Regions from separate parts of the Neisseria weixii genome, predicted to be linked through region 1. Evidence: predicted binding sites of a transcription regulator. Region 1 holds the regulator's gene; the other holds the start of a gene.
The links. The regulator sigma-54, encoded in region 1, starts transcription at its own class of promoters, with help from an activator protein. The targets are predictions, from matches to a motif close to CTGGCACGCTTCATGCTT.
Positions count from the first base shown of each region.

Region 2: ACFPVS_RS10670 (pilin) is a predicted target of sigma-54. The motif match lies at 6,818-6,835, and genes of this name have one in related genera.

Region 1 covers NZ_JBHSPY010000053.1:85-6,339, reverse strand. The annotation lists gene tal (transaldolase) at 1-436, opposite strand, end outside; gene ACFPVS_RS13290 (KpsF/GutQ family sugar-phosphate isomerase) at 678-1,652, shown strand; gene ACFPVS_RS13285 (KdsC family phosphatase) at 1,743-2,279, shown strand; gene lptC (LPS export ABC transporter periplasmic protein LptC) at 2,276-2,857, shown strand; gene lptA (lipopolysaccharide transport periplasmic protein LptA) at 2,838-3,365, shown strand; gene lptB (LPS export ABC transporter ATP-binding protein) at 3,445-4,179, shown strand; gene rpoN (RNA polymerase factor sigma-54) at 4,354-5,715, shown strand; gene hpf (ribosome hibernation-promoting factor, HPF/YfiA family) at 5,773-6,102, shown strand.
Region 2 covers NZ_JBHSPY010000026.1:613-24,324, reverse strand. The annotation lists PreQ1 riboswitch class I at 175-219, shown strand; gene queF (preQ(1) synthase) at 227-700, shown strand; gene ACFPVS_RS10710 (7-cyano-7-deazaguanine/7-aminomethyl-7-deazaguanine transporter) at 784-1,467, shown strand; tRNA gene ACFPVS_RS10705 (tRNA-Arg) at 1,562-1,636, opposite strand; gene ACFPVS_RS10700 (DUF441 domain-containing protein) at 1,641-2,087, opposite strand; gene ACFPVS_RS10695 (polyprenyl synthetase family protein) at 2,098-3,072, opposite strand; gene rplU (50S ribosomal protein L21) at 3,287-3,595, shown strand; gene rpmA (50S ribosomal protein L27) at 3,623-3,895, shown strand; gene ubiM (5-demethoxyubiquinol-8 5-hydroxylase UbiM) at 4,210-5,394, shown strand; gene ACFPVS_RS10675 (pilin) at 5,568-6,065, opposite strand; gene ACFPVS_RS10670 (pilin) at 6,150-6,641, opposite strand; partial or broken gene ACFPVS_RS10665 (fimb protein) at 7,283-8,073, opposite strand; tRNA gene ACFPVS_RS10660 (tRNA-Asn) at 8,258-8,333, opposite strand; gene ACFPVS_RS10655 (roadblock/LC7 domain-containing protein) at 8,413-8,772, opposite strand; gene ACFPVS_RS10650 (peptidase M23) at 8,815-9,456, opposite strand; gene ACFPVS_RS10645 (GTP-binding protein) at 9,458-9,994, opposite strand; gene ACFPVS_RS10640 (response regulator) at 10,011-11,105, opposite strand; gene ACFPVS_RS10635 (23S rRNA methyltransferase) at 11,129-12,583, opposite strand; gene rlmD (23S rRNA (uracil(1939)-C(5))-methyltransferase RlmD) at 12,750-14,087, opposite strand; gene ACFPVS_RS10625 (L,D-transpeptidase) at 14,237-15,274, shown strand; gene argC (N-acetyl-gamma-glutamyl-phosphate reductase) at 15,460-16,503, shown strand; gene ACFPVS_RS10615 (hypothetical protein) at 16,619-16,894, opposite strand; gene ACFPVS_RS10610 (S24 family peptidase) at 17,205-17,891, shown strand; gene erpA (iron-sulfur cluster insertion protein ErpA) at 17,998-18,336, shown strand; gene ACFPVS_RS10600 (hypothetical protein) at 18,767-19,441, shown strand; gene ubiB (ubiquinone biosynthesis regulatory protein kinase UbiB) at 19,590-21,101, shown strand; gene ychF (redox-regulated ATPase YchF) at 21,495-22,586, shown strand; gene tyrS (tyrosine--tRNA ligase) at 22,657-23,712, shown strand, end outside.

The DNA.
Region 1 (6,255 bases):
CGCCGGCATCGGTGGCCGGCACTTTAATCATCACGTTTTTACGGCCAATGGCATCGTGTAAGCGTTTGACTTCGGCCACAGTACCGGCAGCATCTTTAGCCAATTCCGGCGCGACTTCCAAGCTGACGAAACCGGTTTTGCCGCCGGTAGATTCGTGTTCGGCCAGCAACACATCGCAAGCCGCCTGAACATCGGCAATTGCCAAGGTCTCGTAGCGCTCTTTCGGGCTCAAATCTTGTGCTTTCAAAGCGGCTGCTTCATCGGCATACAACGCGTCGCCGGCAAAGGCTTTTTGGAAAATCGCCGGATTGGAAGTCACGCCGCACACGCCTTGCTTGGCCATTTCGGCCAATTTGCCGCTTTGCACCAGCGATCGGGATAAGTTGTCCAACCAGATTTGTTGGCCTAATGCTTTAACGTCCGATAAAATAGTCATCTCTGAATCCTTTTTGTTGAGCGGGTTTAGTCTTGTATATTGTTGGCATAGTGAATGAGGCTGAATGGTGCAGGACAAGGACGCACCGCAGACCATACAATTTGGTACGGTAAGGTAAGGCAAGCCAACGCCGTCCGGCTTTAAGACCATTCACTATCACGATAAATTGTCAAACCGATGGATTTTCACTATACCTTGATTTCCAGCCTTTGAACAGTATCACACTTTGACGGACATAATGATGACAACGACCGAATCTTACTTACCTTGGGCGCGCGATGTGCTGCATATCGAAGCGGAAGCCTTGCACGAAATCGCCAATGAGTTGGACGAACATTTTGTTCAGGCCGCCGAGGCCTTGCTGCATTGCCAAGGCCGCGTGGTGATTATGGGCATGGGTAAATCGGGTCACATCGCCCGCAAAATGGCTGCTACCATGGCTTCCACCGGCACACCGGCTTTTTTCGTGCATCCCGCCGAAGCGGCACACGGCGATTTGGGCATGATTGTCGATGGCGACGTGGTGATGGCGGTGTCAAACTCGGGCGAAAGCGATGAAATTGCGGCGATTATTCCGGCCTTGAAACGCAAAAACGTGACCTTAATCTGCATCACCGCCCGCCCGACTTCGACCATGGCACGCCATGCCGACATCCACATCACGGCTTCGGTTTCCAAAGAAGCCTGCCCGCTCGGTTTGGCGCCGACTTCCAGCACCACCGCCGTGATGGCGCTGGGCGATGCGCTGGCGATTGTGTTGCTGAAAGCGCGCGCGTTCACGCCCGATGATTTCGCCCTCAGCCATCCGGCCGGCAGCTTGGGCAAACGCCTGTTGCTGCGCGTGGCCGACATCATGCACGGCGGCGGCAAACTGCCTGCAGTGGTATGCGGCACCTTGCTCAAAGACGCGATTGTACACATGAGCGAAAAAGGCTTGGGCATGTTGGCCGTAACCGATCACGAAGGCCGTCTGAAAGGCGTGTTTACCGATGGCGACTTGCGCCGCCTGTTCCAACAACGTGATGATTTCAAAGGCTTAACCGTCGACGACATCATGCACACCAAACCGAAAACCATCGCCGCCGACAAACTTGCTACCGAAGCCTTGAAACACATGCAGGAAAACCATGTCAATGGCCTCTTAGTCACCGATTCAGACGGTCTGTTAACCGGCGCGCTCAATATGCATGATTTACTGATGGCGCGTATTGTGTAAGGCTGCAAAACTTTACGCACCGTTTATTCTACCCGAAACGTTTCAGACGGCCTTTATGCTAGAATAGGCCGTCTGAACAAGGAACCCGCCATGCAGAGCTTATCCCCCGAATTGCAACAGCGCGCCGCCGCCATTAAATTGTTGATTTTAGACGTGGACGGCGTGTTGACCGACGGCCATATCTACATCCGCGACACCGGCGAAGAAATCAAATCTTTCCACACGCTAGACGGCCACGGCATCAAAATGCTGGCAGCCAGCGGCGTTCAGACGGCCATTATTACCGGCCGCGATGCGCCATCGGTCAGCATCCGCGTGCAGCAATTGGGCATTGCCCATTATTTCAAAGGCATTCACGATAAGCGTGCGGCCTATGCGCAATTACGGGAACAAGCGGGTGTGGCGGAACACGAATGCGCATTTGTCGGCGACGATGTGGTTGATTTGCCGGTGATGGTACGCTGCGGATTGCCGGTAGCCGTGCCCGAAGCGCATTGGTTTACACGGGAACATGCGGCCTACATCACCCGACGCCCCGCCGGCAAAGGCGCGGTGCGCGAAGTATGCGATTTGATTATGCAGACGCAAGGCACGTTGCAGCCTGCTTTGAACGAGTATATCAAATGAAAATAAGATGGCACTACGGTCTCGCTTTTCCTTTGATTCTGGCTGTCGTGCTCGGCGGCCTGTCGGCTTGGCTCGGCCGTATCAGCGAGATTCAAACGGAAGAAGTACAACTCAATCCCGATGAGCCGCAATATTGGATGGGCGGTATGGAAGGCAAACGTTTTGATGAGCAAGGTAATTTGCAAGAGCATTTCACCGCTACCGAAGCGTTCCAATTGCCCAACAGCAAAGACGTGCATTTCCGTTCCCCTAAGCTTGACGTACATCAGCAAGGCAAGCCCGCTTACCAAGTGAAAGGCAAAGAAGGCCTATATAACACCGATACGCGTGTTGCCGTGTTCCAAAAAGAAGTATTGCTGACCAAACCGGCCGATGCCACCCATCCTGCCGGCACGGTCAAAACCGAATTTATTCATGTCGACACCCGGATCCAGTTTGCCCAAACCGAGCATCCGGTTGAATTTACCTACGGTCAATCCCACGGCTCTTCTGTCGGCATGACTTACGACCACACCAAAGGTTTACTCAATTTCCCATCAAAAGTGAAAGCCACGATTTATGATGCTAAAAATCTTTAAAGCCGCCGCATTGTCCGCCCTGATGATCAGTGCGCCTGCTTTCGCGCTGCAAAGCGACAGCCGCCAACCGATTCAGATCGAAGCCGATCAAGGCTCGCTCGACCAAGCCAAACAGACTACCACCTTCAGCGGCAACGTCATCATCAAACAAGGCACGCTGAATATCAATGCCGCCAACGTTACCGTTTCGCGTAACGACAAAGGCGAACAATTGATGAAAGCCAACGGCTCGCCCGTGCATTTCAGCCAGCAGCTTGACGGCAACAAAGGCACGGTCAACGGCCAAGGCAACCAAGTCGAATACGCCTCGGCTACCGGCTTGGTGACGCTTACCGGCAATGCCAAAGTGCAACGCGGTGGGGATGTCGCCCAAGGCGCGGTGATTACCTACAATATGCGCACCGAAGTCTATACCATTCACGGCGGCTCGAAACAGGCCGGTGTGAAATCACCGGCCAAATCCGGCCGCGTGAGCGTGGTGATTCAGCCGACTTCGACCAAACAATAAACTGAGGCCGTCTGAACCTTTTGTTAAACCAAGCTTTCAGACGGCCTATCCAACCTTGATTCCGCTTAAAGAACAGATTATGACTGCACCAGCCAGCCGCCTTGTCGCCCAAGGCCTGCAAAAAAGTTTCAAAAAACGCCAAGTTGTGGAAGATTTTTCGCTGGAAATCGAAAGCGGCGAAGTGGTCGGCCTGCTCGGCCCCAACGGCGCGGGCAAAACCACCAGCTTCTACATGATTGTCGGCCTGATTGCTGCCGATGGCGGCAGCGTCACGCTCGACGGCCAAGAATTGCGCCACCTGCCGATTCATGAACGTGCGCGCTTGGGCGTAGGCTATCTGCCTCAAGAAGCCTCGATTTTCCGCAAAATGACCGTCGAACAAAACATCCGCGCCATTTTAGAAATCAGCCTGAAAGACAAAAGCGGCATCGACGGCGAAATCGACAAACTGTTGGCCGATTTGAACATCGAGCGTCTTCGCCACAACCCGGCACCATCGTTATCGGGCGGTGAACGACGCCGCGTGGAAATCGCCCGCGTCTTAGCAATGAAACCGCGTTTTATTCTGCTGGACGAACCCTTCGCCGGTGTCGATCCTTTGGCGGTCATCGATATTCAAAAAATCATCGAATTCCTCAAATCGCGCGGCATCGGCGTATTGATTACCGACCACAACGTGCGCGAAACCTTAAGTATTTGTGACCGCGCCTACATCATCAGCGAAGGCACGGTATTGGCTTCAGGCAACCCGGACGACTTGGTCAATGACGAAAAAGTACGTGCTGTGTATTTGGGCGAAAATTTCAAATACTGATACCCTGAAACCCGCCTTTTATTGATAAATATGAAAAGAGGCCGTCTGAAAAATAGTAACCACGCTCATTTTGTGGTAACTTATTTCAGACGGCCTTTCATGTTTCCCCGTAAACGCACGCGGCAACATGGCCGGCACTAAAAAAATAAACGAAAAACGCAACTTACTTATCCTATGAATCCCAATTTCGGCTTAAAACTCAAGCAAACCCAGCAGCTCAACCAAAGGCTGCAACAAGCCTTGCGCGTATTGCAGATGTCCAACCAAGACATCGAGCGCGAAGTAGAAGACTGGCTGCAGGAAAACCCCTTACTCGAACGCCCCGAATCTGATGAATTCAGCGATGCCGAGCTCAACAACAGCCTTTCCGCAGCCCTACCGCGCAGCAACCAAATCGGCGGCGACGATGCCGAAGATGCTTGGCTCAATGTCGCCGAAGAAGAAGATTTCAATGCTTATCTGCATGCACAAGTGTGCGAACACCCTCTTTCCCAAACCGAAGCCGCCCACGTCCACATTCTGATTGATTTTCTTGACGATCAAGGCTACTTTTCCGACAGCCTATCGGAAGTCATCGACCATACGCCGCTGGACTGGATGCTGGATGAAGACGATTTGCAAAACGCGCTCGACATCCTGCAAACCTTCGACCCGCCGGGTGTCGCCGCCGCAGACATTACCGAATCCCTTATGCTGCAACTGATGCGCCAGCCCCCTTCACCCGAACGCCAACTGGCCGGCCATCTGATACAAAGCTCATTTGAACAGCTGGGCAAAAACCGCCAGCAAAATATTCAGCGTTTCCAAAAAATGTATCCCGAATCCACGCCCGAATCCATTCAGACGGCCTTGGATTTGATTGCATCACTCAACCCCTACCCCGCCTACGGTTTCGCTTCTGCCGAGCCGACCGCCTACATTCAACCCGACGTATGGGTCAGAGAAACGGCTGATGGCTGGAAAGTCAGCGGCAACGAAGCGGCTTGGCCTAAAATCCAAATCAACCGCGAATATGCCGAGCTGCTGCAAGACATCGGAGACGCATCGCCCGAATGGAAAGAAAAGCTCCAAGAAGCGCGCCAAAAAATAGACAGCTTGGAATTGCGCAAAAGCACGGTTATCCGCTTGGCCGAATACATCGTTGAGCGGCAAGAAGATTTTTTCATCTTCGGCGAAATCGGCTTGGTACCCATGCTGCTCAAAGATGCCGCCGCCGAATTGGAGCTGGCCGAATCAACCATTTCAAGAGCCGCCAATCAAAAATATTTAGCTTGCCCACGCGGTTTATTTGCGTTACGCTATTTCTTCACACAAGCAATCAGTACCGACAGCGACAACGAAGGCGTCAGCCAAGGTGCGGTTAAAGCCATGCTCAAGCAATTGGTTGACAGCGAAAACGCGCACAAACCTCATTCCGATGAAGCCTTGGTGCAGCTCTTAAAACAGCAAGGCGTTGAAATTGCCCGCCGCACTGTCGCCAAATACAGGGAGTCACTCGGTATTCCGCCTGCGCACAAGCGCAAGCTTATCGGCTGAACACAAGATTTTTATGCCCGTCACGTTGGCGGATTTACTCACCGAAGGAGTTTTATTATGAACCCGAAAATTACCGGTCTGAATTTTGATGTTACCGAAGCGATTAAAAACTATGTGTCTGAAAAATTGGAACGCATCAACCGCCATGCCGCCAATGTGATTTCCGTGACCATTACCCTGTCGGTTGAAAAAGTGAATCAAAAAGCCGAAGCCGATTTGCACTTGGCCGGTAAAGATTTGCACGTCGAAGCGGTAGAACAAGACATGTACGCCGCGATTGACGTATTAATGGATAAATTGGATCGGGCGGTGTTGAAGCATAAAGAAAAAAGCAATGATACCCGCGCCCCACGCCCTGCCGATGTGGTTGGCACCGAACAAGAATAAATGCTTATTAAGAGGCCGTCTGAAAATTTTCAGACGGCATTTTTTATGATTGATCATTCATTCGTTTTTCAACTAACGATACAAATATAGTTAATTAAAATAAAAACAGGACACTAAAGTCTGTTGACAATTAACGCAACTGTAAGGTAGCGC
Region 2 (23,712 bases), on a different contig from region 1:
TGACTATTACGTCAACGCACTATTCCTTAAGAAATATAATTGTCATATAAACACTCTAGTTTAGAAGTGCAAGCGGTACATTAGTTCATTCAAGGTGAGACTATTTCATCACTTTCTCTTGCCGATCTGAAATTAAATTCCCACACGCATAGAAATTTTTATATTAAAATCAGTGATTACGTGGTTCGAAAACCTCCCACATTAAAAAACTAAGGAAACAACAAAAATGTCCCGCAACACCGAAGAATTAAACGGTATTTCCCTATTGGGCAACCAGCATACCCAATATCCCACCGAATACAATCCCAATATTCTGGAAGCATTCGAAAACAAACACCCCGGCAATGATTATTTTGTTAAATTCATCTGCCCGGAATTCACTAGTCTGTGCCCGATGACCGGCCAGCCGGATTTCGCCACCATCTATATCCGCTATATTCCGCACATCAAAATGGTGGAAAGCAAATCACTGAAACTTTATTTATTCAGCTTCCGTAATCACGGGGATTTTCATGAAGACTGCGTCAACACCGTCATGAAAGACCTGATTGCACTGATGGATCCGAAATACATCGAAGTCTATGGCGACTTCACGCCACGCGGCGGCATTGCCATTCATCCTTTTGCCAACTACGGCAAAACCGGTACTGAGTTCGAAAGCTTGGCACGCAAGCGCCTGTTTGAGCACGACGCCCACTAAATCTATTTAAAAAATCCAATAATTCTTTCAGACGGTCTCATGATTGCAACAGGCCGTCTGAAAGCCGTTTCCGAAAGAATCTCATGTATCAATTTACCCAAGCCCAACAGAAAAAAGCCCTGTTTTGGCTCGTTTTATTCCATATTCTTATCATCGCTTCCAGCAATTATCTGGTGCAATTTCCCTTTGAAATTTTTGGCGTGCACTCCACTTGGGGGGCGCTCAGTTTTCCGTTTATCTTTTTGGCCACCGACTTGACCGTGCGTATTTTCGGGTCTCACTTAGCAAGACGGATTATTTTTCGGGTGATGTTCCCTGCCTTATTGCTCTCTTATGTATTTTCCGTTTTATTCAGCCAAGGCAGTTGGACAGGCTGGGCATCGTTGGCCACATTCGACACCTTCGTTGGCCGAATCGCCCTTGCCAGCTTTGCCGCCTATGCGCTCGGTCAAATGATGGATATTTTTGTATTCAACCGCTTACGCCGTCTGAAATCATGGTGGGCTGCACCAACTGCATCAACCTTAATCGGCAATGCCTTAGATACATTGGTTTTCTTCGGCGTCGCCTTTTATGCCAGCAGCGATGCCTTTATGGCACAGCATTGGCCGGACATCGCCTTTATTGATTACTTATTCAAACTCGCCATCTGCACTCTGTTTTTCCTGCCTGCTTATGGCGTAATTCTGAACTTCCTCACCAAGAAACTCACCACCTTGCAAGCAAACCATGCCGATAGCTCCGCTACACTGGTGGCACAAGAATAAAGTTAGGCCGTCTGAAAATTTCAGACGGCCTCTTTTATTTTTATTTTTAAAACAACAATGCCGTCTGAAACTTTTCAGACGGCATTGATATTATTGGCCTCGCCAACAGGAATCGAACCTGTATTTTACGCTTAGGAGGCATACGTTCTATCCGTTGAACTATGGCGAGCGCGTTAAACTTTTCCGGCAATAAACGACAATATACCTGCGGCAATCAGCGGACCAACGGGAATACCGCCCAAAAAAGCCACGCCGGCGATAGTACCGATTAACAAGCCGGTTACCAAAATCGGCTGGCTGCTCATCAACGGCACACCATGCCCGGCAATCCATGCCACAAAAATACCGACAGCCACCGCGGCCAGCATTTTGACATTTAAAAAGGCCGCCAGATTAGGCAGCTGCACTTTACCCGAAACCAAAGGACTCAACACACCAATGGTCAGAAAAATAATACCGACACTCAAACCATATTTTTCCGCAAATGGAATGTATTTTGCCAAGGCCGTTTGTTGCATCAATAATAAAACAATCGCGGAAATCGTAATCGAATTATTGTTGCTCAACACGCCCAGCAAAATCAGCGCCACCAAGAAAAGCGGGATAAAACTGAAATTCATGTCACGCTCTTTAAGACACGCGTGCCAAAGATTCTTCGGCAAGCTGACGCATGGCTTCGGTAACCTCACTTTGCGGCAAGACATTCAAACACGCAATCGCTTTTTCAACCGCTTTACGCGCTTCGTTTACCGAATACGGCAAAGCGTCTGAGTTGACCACATGATGATGGATTTTCTCAAAATAGCTGCGATCGGCATTTTCCAAAGCATGGCGCACATCGTTCGCCGCCTGCTCCGAGCCATTGCGCATCAGATAAATCAGCGGCAAGGTCGGTTTACCCTCAGCCAAATCATCGCCGACGTTTTTGCCGATTTCTTCAGTTTCACCCGAATAATCCAATACATCATCGATAATTTGGAATGCCGTACCGACATACATGCCGTAATCTTTCAACGCCTGCTCTTGCTCCGGCGCAGCCTTGCCTAAAATGGCACCGACTTGCGCAGCGGCTTCAAACAGCTTGGCGGTTTTGTACTGAATGACCTGCACATATTCAGTCTCGGCAATATCGGTATTGCCGATATTCATCAGCTGCATCACTTCGCCTTCTGCAATGATATTGGTCGCGTCTGCCATCACTTCCAAAATCTTCATACTGCCCGAGCCGACCATCAACTGAAATGCACGGGTATATAAAAAGTCACCCACCAATACCGCCGCCGCATTGCCAAACAGATTATTCGCGGTTTTGCGGCCACGGCGCAAATCACTCTCGTCTACCACATCATCATGCAGCAACGTCGATGTATGAATAAATTCCACCATCGCCGCCAGTGAATACAGCTTCTCATCATCATAGCCCACGGCCTTTCCCGCCAAAATGGTGATAATCGGGCGCAGTCGCTTGCCGCCGGCGCTGATGATATAGGTACCGATTTGGGAAATCAGCGCCACATCCGACTGAACAGCTTGATTAATCACAACATTGACTTTGGCTAAATCATCAGACAGATGACGTTGGAAATAAGGCAGATTTTCGAGCATAACCGGAATTTCTAGAAAATTAAAAGAGAGTGTTGCATAAAAATATCATATCCAGCGCGCGATTATAGCAGCAAAGACCGTTTTATACACCTTTCAGGCGGCATTTTCATCACAACAGAAATAAACTTTGACAAAACAGCAAAATATGCATAAAATTCAAGGTTTCGCACATAGGGTGCGAATGATTTAACCATAAATTCTCATGGAGTTGAGTATGTACGCGGTCGTAAAAACCGGCGGTAAACAATACAAAGTTACCGTTGGCGAAAAATTGAAAGTAGAACAGATACCAGCCGAACTCGACAGCCAAATCGAACTGAACGAAGTTTTGATGATTGCTGACGGCGAGTCTGTAAAAGTAGGCGCTCCTTTTATCGAAGACGCAAAAGTAACAGCCAAAGTAGTGGCTCACGGTCGTGGCGAAAAAGTCCGCATTTTCAAAATGCGCCGTCGCAAACACTACCAAAAACGCCAAGGCCACCGCCAAAATTTCACCCAAATCGAAATCGTGGCAATCGCCTGATTTAACACAAGCTAAGGAGTATTCAACATGGCAAGTAAAAAAGCAGGCGGCAGCACCCGCAACGGTCGCGATTCGGAAGCCAAACGCTTGGGCGTGAAAGCCTACGGCAGCGAACTGATTCCGGCAGGCTCTATCATCGTCCGTCAACGCGGCACTAAATTCCACGCCGGCGACAACGTAGGCATGGGCAAAGACCACACTTTGTTCGCTAAAGTTGACGGTTACGTAGAGTTCAAAACCAAAGGCGCGTTAAACCGCAAAACTGTAAGCGTCCGTCCTTACACCGGTTCTGAAGAGTAACCCACCCAAATCAAACCGCTTCTTATGCTAAGAAGCGGTTTTTTCTTATCCCCATGCTTATCCCCCACGTTAATTTTTATTAACCCTCCCCTGCCAAATCAGACATTCCCACGCCTTTTCCCTGTCTTAATGTGGACACTTGATATACATTAAAGCCCACGTAAAAGCTTGCATACCGAATGAATCTTTGCTTTATTCTATAAGCAATTTTGCTATAATTTGCCAATCATTCCGGATTACCCATCAACTGCCGGCACACAGTGCTTAAGGCCGTCTGAAAATAATCCACAGCCATTACAATAAAGGATACCTCCATGAGCTTACACAGCGATATTCTCGTCGTCGGCGCAGGCCCGGCAGGCCTCAGCTTTGCCGCAGAACTGGCAGGCAGCGGTTTAAAAGTGACCCTTATCGAACGCAGCCCGCTGGCTGTGTTGCAAAATCCGCCATACGACGGCCGGGAAATCGCACTCACCCACCTTTCCCGCGAAATCATGCAACGCCTAGGCATGTGGGAACGAATTCCCGCAGACGAAATTTACCCATTACGCGATGCCAAAGTATTAAACGGCCAATCCGATTACCAACTCCATTTTCCACAACCCACCCAAGCACGCGGCGAACCGGCCGACTGCTTAGGCTACTTGGTTTCCAACCACAATATCCGCAAAGCCGCGTATGAAGTGGTCGCCACACTCGATAATGTCACTATTCTGACCGACACCAACGTTAAAGATGTCAAAGTATCCGATCAAGAAGCGCAAGTCATCCTCGAAAACGGCGGCATCCTGACCGCATGCCTGCTTTTGGCCGCCGACAGCCGCTTCTCACAAACCCGCCGCCAATTGGGCATTTCATCCGACATGCACGATTACAGCCGCACCATGTTTGTCGGCCGTATGAAACACACGCTTTCCAACGGCCACACCGCCTACGAATGCTTCCACTATGGCCGCACCATTGCCCTGCTGCCGCTGGAAGAACACATCACCAATACCGTTATCACCGTCGATGCCGATAAAACCGATTCCATCAAAGCCTTAAGCAACGAAGAGCTGGCCGCGATGGTCAAAACTCAATTAAAAGGCCGCTTGGGCGATATGGAAGTGGTCAGCACATTCCATAATTACCCACTGGTCGGCATGATTGCCCAACGCTTCTACGGCAAACGCAGCGCCCTTATCGGCGATGCCGCCGTCGGCATGCATCCCGTTACCGCGCACGGTTTCAACTTAGGCCTATCCAGCGCCGATATTTTGGCCAAACTGATTTTAGAAGCCGAACAACGCGGTCAAGACATCGGCTCAAGCACCCTGCTGGAAAAATACAACAGCAAACACATGCTGCACGCCCACCCGATTTACCACGGCACCAATATGCTGCTGAAACTTTTCACCAACGAAACCGCCCCGGCCAAAATCCTACGCGGCTTGGTATTGCGCGCCAGCAATAATTTCCCACCGATTAAGAAGCTGATTACTAAGCAGTTGACCGGTTAGGGATTTGAATAATTTGCACAATAGATAATAGCAAAAGGCCGTCTGAAAATTCAGACGGCCTTTTGCTATCTTATGAATATCTAATACTCTAGATTGGTTTTAATTCATTTAAAATAAAATTACATGAATTCATTCATAAATATATTTAAATAACATTTCAACTGATTTAGTATCTAATCAACAATTTTGCAGCCACTAATACTAAAATCACTTTTGTCAACTTTATTTGACATTGTAATTTGACAGCTCCAAAGACCTGAAGGATTACGTAATAATTCAACTGTTGTACCTGTTAATATCGCGCTAACATCACCGCCAATGACTGCTTCAATTCCGCCAAAACTGCCATCAGCAGATTTAATAGTAGCTAAACTAATAATATTAGAGACAGGATTATCACCTTGAATTCCTATGTATTCATAAATACCTCCATTATCAGAGTATGGAGTGCCATTTTGCGCAGCATCTACAGTAGGAAAACCACCATTAGACAAAATGGTCTCAATAGATGCTTTGGTGCTTGATAATTCATGTACAACACGCGCTAATTGAGCTTTTCCAACATAATTTTGATAAATTGGTAACGCAAATGCTGATAACACCCCTATAATAACCAATACGATCATCAATTCAACTAATGTAAACCCACCTGCTATATGGTTTTTATGCATCTTTTAAACCTTTATCAACTTAATAATTATAAAAGCGTACCATATTTCTATGATACGCTTTTCAAGATTACAAAATGGTTACAATTAAGGGTTAGCTGCGTTAGCTGCTACTACAGCACAACCTGATGGTACATATTTTTCATCAGTATTAGTTGTACAAGACCAAGTACCATCGGTAGTACGTGTCCAAGTTAGTGTATCATCTTGTAAGTCAGCTGCTGCATTGTTACCAAAAGTAGCTACAATTGTGGCTGCACCAGTATCTTGTAAAGTTACCTGAGGCACACCTGTACCAGTTGCTAAGGTTTCACCACTTTGCGCAGCACCAGCTAACAAGTTAGATCCAGTTGCACCAATTTTACAGTTACCATTTTGGTCGCCAACAGTCAACTTACCATCCAAAATACAAGTCTCAGCAACTGTTTTCAGGTTACCAGATTCACCCATTACACGTGAAACTTGTGAACGAGCGATGTAGTTTTGATACATAGGTAACGCAATCGCCGCCAAAATACCGATAATTGCAACTACGATCATTAATTCAATCAGGGTAAAACCTTTTTGCATGCTTTTCATTTAATTAACTCCAGTTAAAAAATTTGTGAATAATTGGTTGTATATTATATTTTAAAAATCCGTAATGCGCTTGGCACTTTTGTTTACTGCATATGAGTAAAACCATAAAGAAGAAGGAATATACAGCTTCCGGCTCGGTATCCGTTACGCTTCAACTTTGCCGGATATAATCAATCAAGCAATGGGCGTGCCAGTTTTCAATAAATCTTGAAATTTTCGCATATTTTATCAAAAGCTGTTGTTTTATATAATTATTCTATCCATTCCTAGTTTCAGACGGCCTAAAATATCTGTTCTTAAAGCGGAGTTGAAAATTTCAATATGACATTTTTTGTCAATTTTCATGGATATTCGTCATTTTTATTTTAGCCGTTTTTTGTCACCTGCCGTTTTTTGTCACTTTCCAACCCAATATTGATAATATATTAAATATTTGGATAATCGGTTTCAATTTAAAACGAACGGAATACCGCATTCATTATTAATTTTTATCCTACTGTTTTTAATGACTTTATTTCCCTATCCAAAACGGCTAGAAAAAAATTAGGCATTTATTCTGATTTTAGCTTACTGAGTGATAAATTTAGTTAAATTTTAAATGAATATCTAATATGCCGATTAAATAATATATTTGCATAACATCAGCGGTTCACGATAAATCCGTCTATAGGCGCATACGCTGCAAAATCTGCATGTTGGTCAAGCAAAACAATCCAATCTTTATTCAGACTACTGGTAAACGGTAAGTAATACAGCTGCTCATCGGATTTCACTGATGCGCTCGAAAGAATCTCTGCTTCACTCAAGCCCCGCGCTTGTGCCAATACGGATAGGGGTTTCATCTTGGCACGGATTTTCGCACGTTCTTTCTCATCATCTTCAAGCCACCAATTCGGCCGCATACTTGGCTCAATCCCTTGTAAAGACATGGATAAACTTTGGTTGGCTTCTTCCATATCCACAGGCTCACGCAGGCCCACACGCTTTACACCAAACTATGATAATTGCTGCAAACCTTCCGGCACATTGGGTAGCTGCTCATCATCAATTTCAGCAGCCGTAACCACCATGATTCTGTCTTGCTCAAAAGCAGCCACCACCGGACGTGCTTGAGAAACGCTGTAAATCCCATACAGTAATGCGGCCAATTAGATAGCACCCGATTAAGCTAAAATCGATTACGCGCTCTTTAGTAGATTTTTTCGGGCTGGCCAATACCAAGGTTAATTAAAGGACCGCATATCACATCAACGATAACAACCAATTTATATAACGCTAAACCACCTGTTAACTCTTCATAAGGATGCGGATACCAGATTTTAAAAACCAATAGTGCTGCTGCACCTGCGACAAAAAGGCTGATTAATAAATGCCAACCTGCATTTTTAAGTGCAAATTTAAGTCGGGATACCGAGGGAATTATATCGGTCATCATTGTATATAATGTGTTTTAAGTGAGTGTTGTTTTATCAAAATCGGGAAATGATTTTCAGACGGCATATTATATATTTCGCTATTTGTTTTCAACTATTATATAAATGCATGACATTCCACCATCAATTAAGTAGAATTTACCTATAAAAAAAAGACCACTCATAAAGTGGTCTTTTAAAATTTGGCTCCCCGACCTGGGCTCGAACCAGGGACCTGCGGATTAACAGTCCGTCGCTCTACCGACTGAGCTATCAGGGAATAAAAATTTGATTGTATTCAACAATAATTAATCTGTCAACCTATTATTTTAATTTTGTGATAATCCAATGTCTCTGCATTATAAAATTTCAGCAATATGTTTGGCAGCGCGTTTGGCATCGAGCAAAATCAAACCTAATTTCCCACTTTCTTTGGCCATCAGAGCCAATACGGCATTGTTACCGGCTTGGCTTAATAAAATATAGCCGTTTTTACCTTTTACCATCACTTGATCAAGCTCACCACAAGCCAATTCTTGTACGGAGCGGTTGCCCAAAGCCAATAAGGTGGCTGACATTGCACCGACGCGGTCGGCATTTAAATGATTTGGCAGTAATGTTGCAATCGGCAAGCCATCGGGAGAAATCACGGCAGAAGCGACAATATCGGTAGAGGTGTTATTCAAATCGCTCAATACGGAGATTAATAATTGTTGCATATTTTATTCCATTCAAAATGTAGTGGGTTATATCAGGTCGGATTAGCGACTGCCGTATCGGTGATATAACACTTTAACCATGGTAACAAAGGCTTCTTTATTTAAATCAGGCATACCACCGATAACCAAAATCAGTTTGGTTTGTCCGATGTAAAGTGGAAAAAAGGTCAATTCGCTTTGGCCTGATGGGTCGCAAATACCCCATGCGCTGTTATTGATGTGCAGATTGTTACGGATCAATAAGCGGTGATTGTCTTCAACTTTTGCTACTTCGCTCGCCAATAAGCCCAATTCTTCAGCCGCCTCGTGATGAAAGCCTGCATTGGCAAAATAAAGCCCGTTTTCATCAGCCAACAATGCTTTGCCGGAATTAGACAATTGCTCTAATAGTTGCGGCAATTGCTCATCAGTTAGATTAACATCGTCTGTACTCATTTGCTCGTCGCCATATAAGAATTCCAAGCGTTGCAAACGATACAGCAAATTCAGTGCTGTGTTGATGTCGCTGGTATCGGCCCAAGCCAGCACTCTTTGGCTGCTGATGGTTTCAGTAGGCTCTGCCCGCAATAAACCGTAGAGCAATGTACGACTGGCGCTCGGGGTTTCGTTGGAAACAGCATAATAGGCACCTGCCGGCGTAATTTTGGGGTACAAATTTGACTGCAGAGAAAGTGTCGATTCCATCTTATACCTCTAAACCCGGATCAATTGAGAATAACATCGCTGTCACCAGCTGCTTTACATCGTCTTCACGACGGGCATCAATCTCAAAAACCGGTACATTAAAATTATTTTGAGCCAAGTATTTTTGATATACATCCACTCCCGGCAGGGAACGGATATCCATTTTGGTCACACCGACCACCAAGGGAGCGGTTTTCAGTAATTCACGGAAAGCTTCCAAAAAAAATTGCAAGTCTTTCAATGGATTAGTGCGGGTATTATCCAGAAGCAATACCAAACCCATACTGCCTTGACTGAGAATTTCCCACATGAAATTGAAGCGTTCTTGACCCGGTGTACCATATAAGTGCACTTTGGTTTCTTCATCCAAATGAATTACACCATAATCCATGGCAACAGTGGTATAGCCTTTGCGCACCAAAGTCATGTCGGAAGCGGAAGCATCGGTTTGAATCGGCGGTTCATCGGATAATGCTGAAATGGCTGTTGTTTTACCTACACCTACCGGACCGGTAAAGATAATTTTATTTTCTTTCATTGACTTGTCCTTTTTATTATCGTTTACCAAGCAATTTACGCATCAGACGCTGCAACAAACCACGCGGCTGCTCTTCAGACGGACCGGCCACTTTTTCGGCCTCCTTAGCCATTTTGCTGTCCGGCACATCGCTGCTGACATTAACACGATCAGTCAAATTAGCCGGCGCTGCCTGAATATATTCTGTGTCGGTCGCTAAGAAACCTGTTACTGATGTCGCGGCCAAATAATTCAAAATATCCAGCATTTCTAAAGGCATAACTTTATACAAAATATTCAAGTTAACCGATGTTTTGGTTAGAAAGGCTGACAACCGCATGGATTCAGGCACATGTGCCAACCGGGTTAAATTCGGCCAACGCTTCAAAGTAAAGACGGTTTGCGGTGTCATCGGATAAATCAGACGGCCTTGTGCAGTCCAAATTGCCATTTGCCACAAGCACGACATAATCGTAACTTTAGCCTTTTCTTTCCATTGCGGATTATCCGGCACAGCCTTACATACTACGGCAAGATTATCATCTTTACATAATTTTTCCAACTCAGTAGCATTAACGGTCAATAAAACACGCTGAATATTGGGAAAAACAATCAATACCGGTTTGCCTTCATGCAAAACGGCAATATCTTGATGGCCTTGACTGGCAAATTTCAAGGCCCCCAGCAAACCTTTTTGCGGATTAAAACGGCGAATAGTTGCTTTGCGTGTACCATCGGCTTGGGTTTGCCCTGCTTCCTGACCGGAAGTCACACCGTCTGAAACGGTAAAAATCTGTCCGCCTTGCGCCAAGCTGCGCAAAATAGGGAATAAGGTATCAAATTTGATTGGTTTGGGCAGATACGGTGTAGTAACGGTCGGTTCAGATGAAGAGAACATGGCCACCGGTGTTTGAGAATAGGCTGCTGTTGCTGCCTTCCACGCTTCTATCCCTTGTTGTGAATCGGTATCAACCAAAATCAAATCCGGTTTATCGGCTGAGTCCGGCGTGACAATTTCGTAATTCGTCGTATTGTGCATTTTAAAAGCCATACGGAATACAGCCTCTTGCTGCTCCCCCACTTCTAGCAGCATAATGCGTATGGTTTTAATTTTAGGTAACAGATTGTCCATTATTGGTACTCTCTTGGGTTATTTTATTTTTTAGAATGTTGGTTGACACGTTGCAGCAAGCGGCTCATGGCCAAAACTACTTCTTCCGGCAAGCTGACGACGCGTTCGCGCAATAAACGTAAGAATTGTTCCAGGCGCGCCCAATCTTCGGCACGCTCATAAAGGTCAAACAGCATCACATAAAGCTGAGATTCTTTCGGATATTGCAATACTGCCTGCTCTAAAGTACCAATGGCTTGATCGAGCTGACCATACATCAGCAAGGATTCCACTTCTTTCAATGCCTCATCGGCAGGCGAATTGTTCGCGCTGATGACAGAAGAATCTTTTTGCACCAAATCCCGGTATTTGGCTTTTATTTGTAAGGCAGTGGGTTGCAAATAACCACGTGATAAGCCGATCTCCCGCACTTGCTGCTCACTCGGACTGCGTTCAAGGTCGTCAAAGAGCTCATGGTAGCCGAGACTATAGCCCCAACCCAACATGCGTTCTTTAACTTGGCGGCCATATTGCCCCAAAGAGTAGTAAAGCTTCCACAAATGCTTGGCAAACTGACCGACTTCTTCGTTTTGATAGTCCAACTTCAAGGCATCGATAATCAGACTTGCAGGTTTAGCAGAATGGTGAATCGCGCGGTTGTATTGTTCTACTGCTGTTTCATAATTAACTTTATCTTTCAGAATCTTGGCACTTTGCTCCGGCTTAACAAAGCCGATTACCGCATTCATCTCTTCAGGCGTAATGTCGCCAAATTCCTTTTTACCCAAAACAATTGGTGCGCGCTTAGAGAGGCCATTAGCAACTTGCGGATTGGCGGAATCGATGGTGAGAACAGGGTTGGTTACGATGTTGTCATCCAGACCGTTGTTTTCACCAATTTGTCGGGCAACTTCCTGTATGTTCCAGCCCAGTTTGCTCTCCGCCAATACGCGTAGACGCAAATGAGTAGGCTCAGCCATCAAACCCAGTTTCACATATTCAGCCAAACTGTCTTCCGGCAAAGCAGCACCATGATTTTCTAAGGTTTCGGCTAATTTATCGATATTACTGATACGCAGATTTAAGCCAACCAATTCATGAACTAATTTTTCAGGTGCGCCGTCAGGCAAACCATTGAGATAGCTGGCGAGTGATTCGGCGGCTTTGCTTTCGTAGCCGAATTGCTTATAAACTTGATATTCGGTTAATGGATCAACTTCCTGAGCGGATACGGAAGCCGTAGATGCGCCGCTGCCGCCTTCCATGCCCCACTCCCAATCTTGGTTGTCGGCACTGGAAACGGACTGATTGACTTTATCCATCCACTCTGCGCCATCAGAAGCTTCGTCAGCCTGATTTTGATGATTATTTTGTCTTGATGCTTTAGTCGCTTTGCCCGGTTTTTTTGCTGTCGCACCGCCTTGTTTATAGCGCACGAACAACAAGACCAGCAACAAAAGCGCCAGCAAGATGATTAAAAGCGAATAATTCAAGAACACCTCCCGATGATGCGCGAATGCGCAATCATACTGCCAATGTATTAATATGTTCGACACTCATTTATTTATGCTATCGAATCATGTTATCCCTAGATTAATTATGATAGCATGATTCATCAGATAATTACATTAAAAACCATTTTACAGACAGCCTTATTCTATCGGTTCACCGCTCAAACACACCTATGGATTCGACATGAGCAGTTTGTGGAAACATGTTCATCACGCCGGCTGACTTAAAAACATAGCCTTTCCCAATCAAAACAGCAGCATCGCGCGCGAATGTAGCAGGATTACAAGACACATAAACGATACAATTGGGCAAATATGGTAAATGTAGCGATTTGACGACAGCATAAGCGCCACTACGAGGCGGGTCGAGCAACATCTTATCGAATTGCCCCCACGAGGCTACTGTTGCTTCATCTGTTTCAAATAAGTCTGCCGTTTGAAATTCAACCTGTTGTGTACAGCCGTTTGCGATGGCATTTTGCCGTGCACGATCAACCAAATAATCTGCGCCTTCAATACCGACTACACGTGCGCCACATTTTGCCATAGGTAAGCTGAAGTTGCCTAACCCGCAGAACAAATCGGCAATTCTTTCGCCTGAACGGATATTCAGCAACCGGATGGCGCGACTAATCATCAGTGCATTTAAATCGGCATTAATTTGAGTAAAGTCGCCCGGCCGATAAGGCATAGTCAAATCATACTCAGGCAAATCATAAAACAAAGACAAATCAAGATGATGGATTGGATAAAAAGCCTTTGCCGATTCTTTACCGTATTGCAGCCACAGCTGCCAAGTTTCGTTTTTTTCTTTTAAAGACGTACCAAACCACTTTCTTAATTGGTGCTCTGTTTTTTCAGACGGCCTTTGATAAAAACACAGATTCAATACGGTTAATTTTTTACTGTGGTAAAACTCGACAAATTTGATTTCCTCTCCCGAATTTACTAATTTTTGCAGCAACATTTTTACCGAAGGAATCTGCGCGGAAATGTGTTGTGGCAACACCTCGCAAGAAGCAATATCCACCACATCATGACTGCGCTTGGCCTGAAAGCCGAGCTTGACTTCGCCTGACGCATCAATGGCGACACTCAATCTGGCTCGATCACGGTAGCGCCAAGATGCCGCATAAATCGGCGGCAGAATTTGCTCCGGGAACACTTTACCGATGCGCGCCAATTGCTCTTCTAAAATTCGCTGCTTAAATGCGACCTGTGCATTCGGCTCGATATGTTGCAATACGCAACCGCCACATGTATCAAAATAGCGACACTTTGGTTTAACACGTTCACCGGATGGCTTTAAGACAGATTTAATTTCCGCTTCGTCGAATTGTTTTTTAGATTTACTTATGCGGTAGCTAACGGTTTCAGACGGCATGGCACCTTTGATAAAAACCGCTTTTCCGTTTACACGCGCCACCCCGCGCCCTTCGTAATCCAAAGAAAAAACGTCCGCCACATTCTTCACACACTCCCCCTTCACCATCTATTCATCATAACTCAAATATTGATTTTAAATAACCGTTTACCAGTTATTACTTACCGAAAAGGCATATTTTCGCACAGTTACCACTATATTAAGGTATGATTTTCCACAATCATCTTTTAACCCTTTGTTAAAACACAGACAAATACATGAAAAAAATCAGCTTAAGTTTATTTGCACTGACACTGACCACCACGGCATTTGCCAACACCCCGCTGCCTGATGTCGCACCGGCAACCGAAGGCCAACACGTTTTCATCAATATTCCGCAACAACGCCTGTTTTTATACACCAACGGCAAACTGACTAAAGCTTATCCTGTTGCAGTTGGTAAAGCCATGACCCAAACGAATTTGGGCGAACACAAAATCGGCGTCAAAGCTTTTAATCCCACGTGGCACATTCCAAAATCAATTCAAAAAGAACGTGGTGACAATGTGAAAACGATTCCGCCAGGTCCAAAAAATCCTTTAGGGCCAGTATTTGTCCGACTTGGCGATCCGAAATTAGGCTTAGGCATTCACGGTACTAATGTACCGTCTAGCGTACCGGGGGTACGCAGCCATGGTTGCGTGCGCATGAAATCGCCCGATGCCTTAGAGTTTGCCAAAACCATCTCTACCGGCTCACCGGCTCACGTAATCTACCAAATGGCGACTTTAAATGAAGATGCCAATAAAAATCTGTGGCTTGCCGCTTACCGCGACCCATACGGCAAGAAAAACCTTGATACAGCCGCATTGAAAAAAAGCATTGAGGCATGGACAAAAGCTCATGGCAAAAACATCAACACCAAACGCGTTGATGCGATTTTGAAGAACCGCACCGGTCAAGCCAACTGTTTAACTTGTGTCAAAGGCGTGAAACTCAAAGTCCCGCTAAAATCTCTGGCTTGGACGGCCGGCTCATCTGCTTACAGCAAACCGAAAGCAATGCCGAAACCTGCTCCGGTTAAAGACGATGTATTGCCATCAGGTTCGGAAATCGAAATCGATGCCGGTGATGATACTGTAAAACCGGTTATCCCGACCCCGGCGACACCGCAAACTACTCAACCGGTTGCACCAAGCAATGCAGCGGCTTCTGAAGCAAACGTGCCTGTACCTGCCTCAAACTATGTTCCTGCACCTGCTTATCCGACACAGGAAATTCCGGCGGATGCCGAGCCAACCGAATTGCTGTTTTAATATTTTAATGAACATTAAGGCCGCCTGAAAAAGAAACTTTTGTTTATCTTTTTCAAACGGCCTTTGTTATTTACTATGCAGATGATTCACTGCGCCGAATAATTTATGATTGCTTACCCTTTTCAGACGGCCTTCCAAGCCTTAAACTAACCCACTGTTGAATTTATCCTTATTTGGAGATACAGATGAACGCTAAAATCAAAGTCGGCATCGTCGGCGCAACAGGTTATACCGGCGTTGAATTATTGCGTCTACTGACCACGCACCCCAATGTTGAAGTAACCGCCGTCACCAGCCGGGGCGAAGCCGGCATAGCGATTGCCGATTATTTCCCAAGCCTGCGCGGCATATATGATTTGGTTTTCCAAACTCCTGACGTAGCCGGCCTTGAACAATGCGATATGGTCTTTTTTGCCACTCCAAACGGTGTTGCCATGAAAGAAGCACCGGAATTATTGGCCAAAAATGTGCGCATTATCGATTTATCTGCCGATTTCCGCATTCAAGACATTCCAACATGGGAACAATGGTATGGCATGACACACGCTTGCCCCGATATTGTGCCGCAGGCCGTTTATGGTTTATGTGAAATGAACTGTGAAGCCATTACCCAGGCGCAAATTGTGGCCAATCCCGGCTGCTACCCGACCTGTGTGTCCCTGCCGTTGTTGCCATTATTACGACAAGGCCATCTGAAAACCAATATGCCACTCATTGCCGACTGTAAATCCGGCGTTTCCGGCGCCGGCCGCAAAGGCAATGTCAGTTCGTTATTGTGCGAAGCCGGCGATAACTTTAAAGCCTACGGTATCGGTGGGCACCGTCACTTACCGGAAATCAAGCAAACCATCAATAGCTTACAAGCCGATGTGGCCGAAGGTTTCGTGTTCGTCCCACACTTAACCCCGATGATTCGCGGCATGCATGCCACCGTTTACCTGCACTTGAATGACAACATCAATCCATACGAAATCTTGAGCGACTTCTATCAAGACAGTCCTTTTGTGGATGTGATGAAGCCGGGTAGCACGCCAGAAACCCGCAGCGTACGCGGTGCCAACATCTGCCGCCTAAGCGTGCAGCAAGCACCGCAAAGCCGGCTTTGGGTGGTGTTGTCGGTGATTGATAATCTGGTTAAAGGCGCTGCCGGACAAGCTGTTCAAAATATGAATATTATGTTTGGTTTTGACGAACGCTTAGGCTTGCAAGCTGCGCCATTATTACCTTAAGTTTCAAGTAAAGATTTGAAAACAAACCTGAGGCCATCTGAAATGCTGCATATTTCAGACGGCCTCAGGCCTTACTGCGGGTTTCTACTGTGTATTGTTTTCGATCTCAATTGATTTATTCGTAAACCACACCTGCTACGAATTCTTGCTCATTGAGACCGCCATATTGCTGCTCCCAATCATGCGATGCTTCAACGATGTCACATTCGCGCGCAAATTTGCGCTGCTTGACATTCATATTCTCCAAAACCAAATGGCTCAACTGCTCACACTCTAATGCGGAAAGCGACACATTAGGAGATTGCGCTTCCGAGTAGCTGACAGGAAACGCTATCAAGCCTAAAGCCAAAGCCATTACTGCCAACCAAGTATTTTTACGATAGCCTGTCATTTTGATTCCTTTAATTAAAATGATTAAAAATAATCCCATTCTTTTGAAATCAATCAGATTAACTTGAAGCCCCTCTTCATACACCATACACAAAGCATATGACAGAATAAACACAGAGACAAACTCAAAAATATGGAAAGGAACTTTAGTTAATCTTTACTTTCCGACATAATACTAAGAAAAAATAAATAATGCAATAATTTTTCTTAGTTTAACTAATTTTTTTCTTACATTATTCCAAAAAATGAAGTAAAATATAAAACAATCAACCAGTGTGTATCCAAAATCACACTTTCATCTAAGGAATAACATGGATACCTTTAAAGACAGACTGGCCTTTTTATGGAAAGGCGAAGCCAAGCAAGCAAAAATTGCTGCCGATATTGATATGACTATTGCGGGATTTAGCCGAATTTGGAATGAAGGCGGCTTACCGAAATCAGAAACCTTAAAAAAAATCAAACAATTGAAAGGTTGCAGTATTGATTGGCTGCTGACCGGCGAAGGCGACCCTTTTCCCGACCAAGCCACACCCAATACCACCGCTTACGATACGCTCGGCAATCCCGTTGATGTTGAAGAATTTGTGTTTGTGCCACGTTACGACATTCAAGCCGCCGCAGGCCATGGCCAATTGGTGGGGGATGAAAAACCTGTCTTCACTATGGCTTTCCGCCGCTATTGGATTGAAAACTACGTCACCCGCGACACCAAAAATTTATCCGTCATCTCCGTTAAAGGCGATTCGATGGAAGGTGTGCTCAACGATGGTGATTCGATTCTGATTAACCACAGCGAAACCACGCCACGCGACGGACTGTATGTGTTACGACTCAATGAAAATCTATTGGTCAAACGTTTGCAGTTAATGCCGGGCGGTATTGTGAACGTCATTTCTGCCAACGAAGCCTATCCGACCTTTGAAATTGATTTGAACCATCTGGGTGACGACATCGCCATTATCGGCCGTGTGGAATGGTTTGGGCGCAATATCTGATTTTTATGGCGGCTATTGAATTTTAAGTCATTGTCCCAACTTGCCTTAGTGAGCAGATTGCGCGACAATACACATAACATTCATATAATATAAAAGGAATCACATCATGTCAGATGAAAGCCCTATTCTATTCACCGATAGCTGCTGCACCAAAGTGGCGGATCTTATCGCGGAAGAAAGCAACCCAGAACTCAAATTGCGTGTTTTTGTAAACGGCGGCGGATGCTCCGGTTTCCAATACGGCTTTACCTTCGATGAAATCAAAAATGATGACGATTTTGAAATCGAAAAAAACGGCCTGACTTTCCTGGTCGACCCTATGAGCTACCAATACCTGATCGGTGCCGAAATCGACTATACTGAAAGCCTGCATGGTTCCCAATTCGTGATTCGCAATCCTAATGCCGAAACCACTTGTGGCTGCGGTTCATCATTCTCGGTTTAATGGGTAGGCCGCTTCAGATAGATTGATATATTAAGACCTGATATTTCAACCAATCACCCAAGGTTAGGTTGGGCTATCGCCTAGAAACGCTTTCCAACAAAAAGCCGTCTGAATGATTCAGACGGCCTTTTCATGGTATTTTGTTTAAATAAGTATCCGTTTTGTGTGATTTATGATATATATAAAATAATTGACTAATATATTATCCATTATTGAACAATAATACTAATTGGACAATCACCGTTTACAGACCTGATTTTTTAGTTTTATTACACTAGGCTATTTTAACCCTAGAAATTACCCTTTATCTGTTGCAGAAGACAGGCAACTTTATAAGATTTATACTTTTTCTAACAATAGAAAATCTCCTGATAAACCGCACACTAAAAACTACATAAGCCGTTTTATCAATTGTACAAATGGGATACTGATGAACCAAAAAGCTAAGCTTTACGACGTATATGTTTCTTATCCGCCCAATGTCGATCGCGAGCGGATTAATGCTTGTTTGTATGATAATCTGCCGGGAAACGAAGCAGAAGATTTGGTGCAAGCATTGGCAGAGCGCCCACAAGCTATTATTGCTGAAAACTGCACGCAAGAAGAACGCGAAAATGCCCAACATTATTTCAATTACTTGGGCTTAGATGTCATCGTCCGCCATTCTTTAGAACTGGCGCCAAGCTCTCTCAATTCTGAGTCAGAAGAAGGTGCACCGGCAGAAATCAGCCAATGCCCGGTGTGTATGACCATTATTGAAGATCCGGACAAGCCTCATTGCGTGGTTTGTGATTTTCAATTCTCCAGTGCCACGCCCCAAGTTATTGACCGCAAACGCATTGAATGGCAAGAAAAGCTGGCCTTTGAACACAAAAAGCAAACCGAGATTGCCCACAAACTCAAACAAGAGCGCGAACGTGAAGAAAAAATCCTGCGCAAGCAAATCCGTGCGGAATTGGAAGAAAAGCTGCGTGAAGAATTGGGGGAAAATCGCACCCTGATTGCTATCGCCGCCAAACGCAAAAACATCTTAATCGGCATAGTTGCCTTCATTCTGATGATTTTATTGGTTGCAGCCGGTTACTTTGCCGCTAAATTCCTGTAAATTTCTTAATTTAAAAGGCCGCCTGAACATATTCGTTTCAGACGGCCTTTTTGTATGGTTTACCTATTCATGCCTAATAGAATGCTTTGGCGCAACGCCTTGCAATGATTTATAATTCGTCCATCTTCAGTGCAACCGAATGCCCACCATGAAATGGCTCAAACGCATTAAAACCATCTTTCGTACCCTCTATCTTTACAGACTGTACGATTTATTTATCAATTATATCCAGCAAGATTGGTTGCGCAATTTAATCGGCCAGCTGCCACAATCAGGCGAATACCAAGATCAAACCTTGCCCGTGCGCTTACGCTTGGCTTTAGAAAGTCTCGGTCCGATTTTCATCAAATTCGGCCAAGTCTTATCTACCCGCCCCGATTTGATTCCTTATGAATACGCTATTGAACTGGCGAAACTACAAGACCGTGTGCCACCGTTTGACGCTCAATTGTCACGCCGCCAAATCGAAAAAGCCTTAGGCCAATCGATTGAAAAAATGTATGCCGAGTTTGAAATCGAGCCGGTTGCCAGCGCATCGATTGCCCAAGTACACAAAGCACGTCTGCACAGCGGCGAAGAAGTGGCAGTAAAGGTGTTGCGCCCGAATATCCTGCCGGTTATCGAACAGGATTTGGCGCTGATGCGCTTGGGCGCAGGCTGGTTGGAACGCTTATTTGCCGACGGCAAACGCCTCAAGCCGCGCGAAGTAGTCGCCGAATTCGACAAATACCTGCATGACGAATTAGATTTAATGCGCGAAGCGGCCAATGCCAGCCAGCTCGGCCGCAATTTTGCCGGCAGCGACATGCTGATTATTCCCAAAGTATTTTACGATTACTGCTGCCGCGACGTACTGACCATTGAATGGATGGAAGGCACACCGGTTTCCGACATCGCCACGCTCAAAGCTAAAGGAATCGACTTAAAAAAACTGGCCGATTACGGTGTGGAAATCTTCTTCACCCAGGTGTTCCGCGATGGTTTTTTCCATGCCGACATGCATCCGGGCAATATTTTAGTCGCCGATGACAACCGCTACATCGCGCTTGACTTCGGCATTATCGGCAGCCTGACCGATTACGACAAACGCTATTTGGCGATTAACTTCCTCGCTTTTTTCAACCGCGATTACCACCGCGTCGCCACCGCCCATATCGAATCAGGTTGGGTGCCGGCCGATACGCGCGCGGAAGAGCTTGAATCTGCGGTGCGCAGCGTGTGCGAACCGATTTTCAACAAACCAATTTCGCAGCTTTCATTCGGCTTGGTACTGATGCGCTTATTTGAAGTAAGCCGCCGCTTTAATGTCGAAATCCAGCCACAACTGGTTTTGCTGCAAAAAACGCTGCTCAACATCGAAGGCTTAGGCCGCCAACTCGACCCTGATTTGGATTTATGGGCCACAGCCAAACCGTTTCTTACCAAATGGATGAACGAACAAATCGGCCCCAAAGCCTTTCTTAACCAGCTCAAAACCGAAGCCCCGGACTGGGCGCAAATCCTGCCGAGCCTGCCACGCAAACTCAATGCACTGGTAGATGAAACCCGCCAGCAGGAAATGCGCGACGCTTATCTGCATTTGATTAAAGTGCAGCAACGGCAAAGCCTGTGGCTCGGCTTGATTGCCATTGCCCTGCTGCTGATTTTGATTTTTAAATAAGTACGAGGCCGTCTGAAAGAATCTGTTTTCAGACGGCCTGAGACCTTTGCAAAACTGATCAATCATTAATAAAAACTAAAACTGCCGTCATTCCCGCGCAGGCGGGAATCCATCTCAGAATTCAAGAACCATTTTATTCAATAGCTTGCCATATTAAAAAATGGATTCCCGCCTGCGCGGGAATGACGTCGGTTTTATGTGTGCTGGCTTTTAAAGGAGCTTTGCAAAGGACTCGGCCTAAATGATTTAGCCAAGATTTCATTCACGCAATACACCATTCGAAACCGTCTGAAAAGCAACACACCTTTTTCAGACGGTCTTGTCATCTAACCCTAACAACGAATTATGCTATAATTGCCCGTTTAAAAATTTTAGCAAATATCAGGAAAAAACATGAGTTTAAAATGCGGCATCGTCGGCCTGCCCAATGTCGGCAAATCCACTCTGTTCAACGCCTTAACCCAATCGGGCATTGAAGCGGCCAACTACCCTTTCTGCACCATCGAACCGAATGTCGGCATTGTCGAAGTACCTGACCCGCGCATGGCCGAATTGGCGAAAATCGTCAATCCGCAAAAAATGCAGCCTGCCATTGTGGAATTTGTCGATATCGCAGGTTTGGTGGCCGGTGCCAGCAAAGGCGAAGGCTTGGGTAACCAATTTTTGGCCAACATCCGCGAAACTGATGCCATCGTAAATGTGGTGCGCTGTTTTGATGATGAAAACATCGTCCACGTTGCCGGTAAAATCGATCCGATTGCCGACATCGAAACCATCGGCACCGAATTGGCTTTGGCCGACTTAGCCAGCGTGGAAAAAGCCATTGTCCGCGAAGAAAAACGCGCCCGCAGCGGCGACAAAGATGCACAAAAATTGGTCGATTTGTGCAAAAAATTACTACCGCATTTAGATGAAGGCAAGCCGGTTCGCTCATTCGGCTTGGATACCGAAGAATTGGCCATGTTGCGCCCGCTGCTCCTGCTCACCGCCAAACCCGCCATGTATGTCGGCAACGTCGCCGAAGACGGTTTTGAAAACAACCCACACCTCGACCGCCTTAAAGAATTGGCTGCCAAAGAAAACGCACCGGTTGTAGCCGTATGCGCTGCCATGGAAAGCGAAATCGCCGAATTGGAAGACGACGAGAAAGCCGAATTCCTCGCAGAAATGGGCTTGGAAGAACCGGGCTTGAACCGCCTGATTCGCGCCGGCTACGATCTGCTCGGCCTGCAAACCTACTTTACCGCCGGCGTCAAAGAAGTCCGCGCATGGACCATCCACAAAGGCGACACCGCCCCGCAAGCCGCCGGCGTGATTCATACCGACTTCGAACGCGGCTTCATCCGCGCCCAAGTGATTGCCTATGAAGATTTCGTAGCCTTAGGCGGCGAAGCCAAAGCCAAAGAAGCCGGCAAAATGCGTGTAGAAGGCAAGGAATATATCGTAAAAGACGGCGATGTGATGCATTTCTTATTCAATGTGTAACCGATAAATGCTTGCAACGTTCAGACGGCCTTATTAAATAAAGGCCGTCTGAAAACATAATGGAACCAATATGAGCTTATTAAAAGACTTACAAGCGCGCGGTTTGATCGCGCAAACTACTGATATTGAAGCTTTAGAAGCTTTGTTGAACGAACAAAAAATCGCTTTATATTGCGGTTTCGACCCGACTGCCGACAGCTTGCACATCGGTCATCTGCTGCCCGTGTTGGCATTGCGCCGGTTCCAACAGGCCGATCATACGCCGATTGCTTTGGTTGGCGGGGCCACCGGTATGATTGGCGACCCGAGCTTTAAAGCAGTAGAGCGCAGCTTGAATTCTGCCGACACTGTGGCCGGCTGGGTGGACAGCATCCGCAATCAGTTGAAACCGTTTTTGAGCTTTGAAGGCGATAATGCTGCGGTAATGGCCAATAATGCCGATTGGTTCGGCCAAATGAACTGCTTGGATTTCCTGCGCGACATCGGTAAGCATTTCTCGGTAAATGCGATGTTGGCAAAAGAATCGGTGAAGCAGCGTATCGACCGTGATGATGTGGGTATTTCGTTTACCGAATTTGCCTACACCTTACTGCAAAGCTACGATTTCGCCGAATTGAACCAACGCCACGGCGCATTACTGCAAATCGGCGGCTCCGACCAATGGGGCAACATCACCAACGGCATCGACCTCACCCGCCGCCTGCATCAAAAACAAGTGTTTGGCCTGACCCTACCGCTGGTCACCAAATCAGACGGTACCAAATTCGGTAAAACCGAAGGCGGCGCGGTGTGGCTGGATGCGAAGAAAACCTCGCCTTACCAGTTTTACCAATTCTGGCTGAAAGTAGCCGATGCCGATGTTTATAAGTTCTTGAAATATTTCACGTTCCTAACCATCGAACAGATTGACGAAATCGAAGCAAAAGACAAAGCCAGCGGCACCAAGCCTGAAGCGCAGCGCATTTTGGCCGAAGAAATGACCCGCCTGATTCACGGTGAAGCGGCTTTGGAAGCGGCACAACGCATTTCTGCCAGCCTGTTTGCCGAAGATCAAAGCAACCTGACCGAAGCCGATTTTGAGCAACTCGCCCTTGATGGTCTCCCTGCGTTTGAGGTGTCCGGCAAC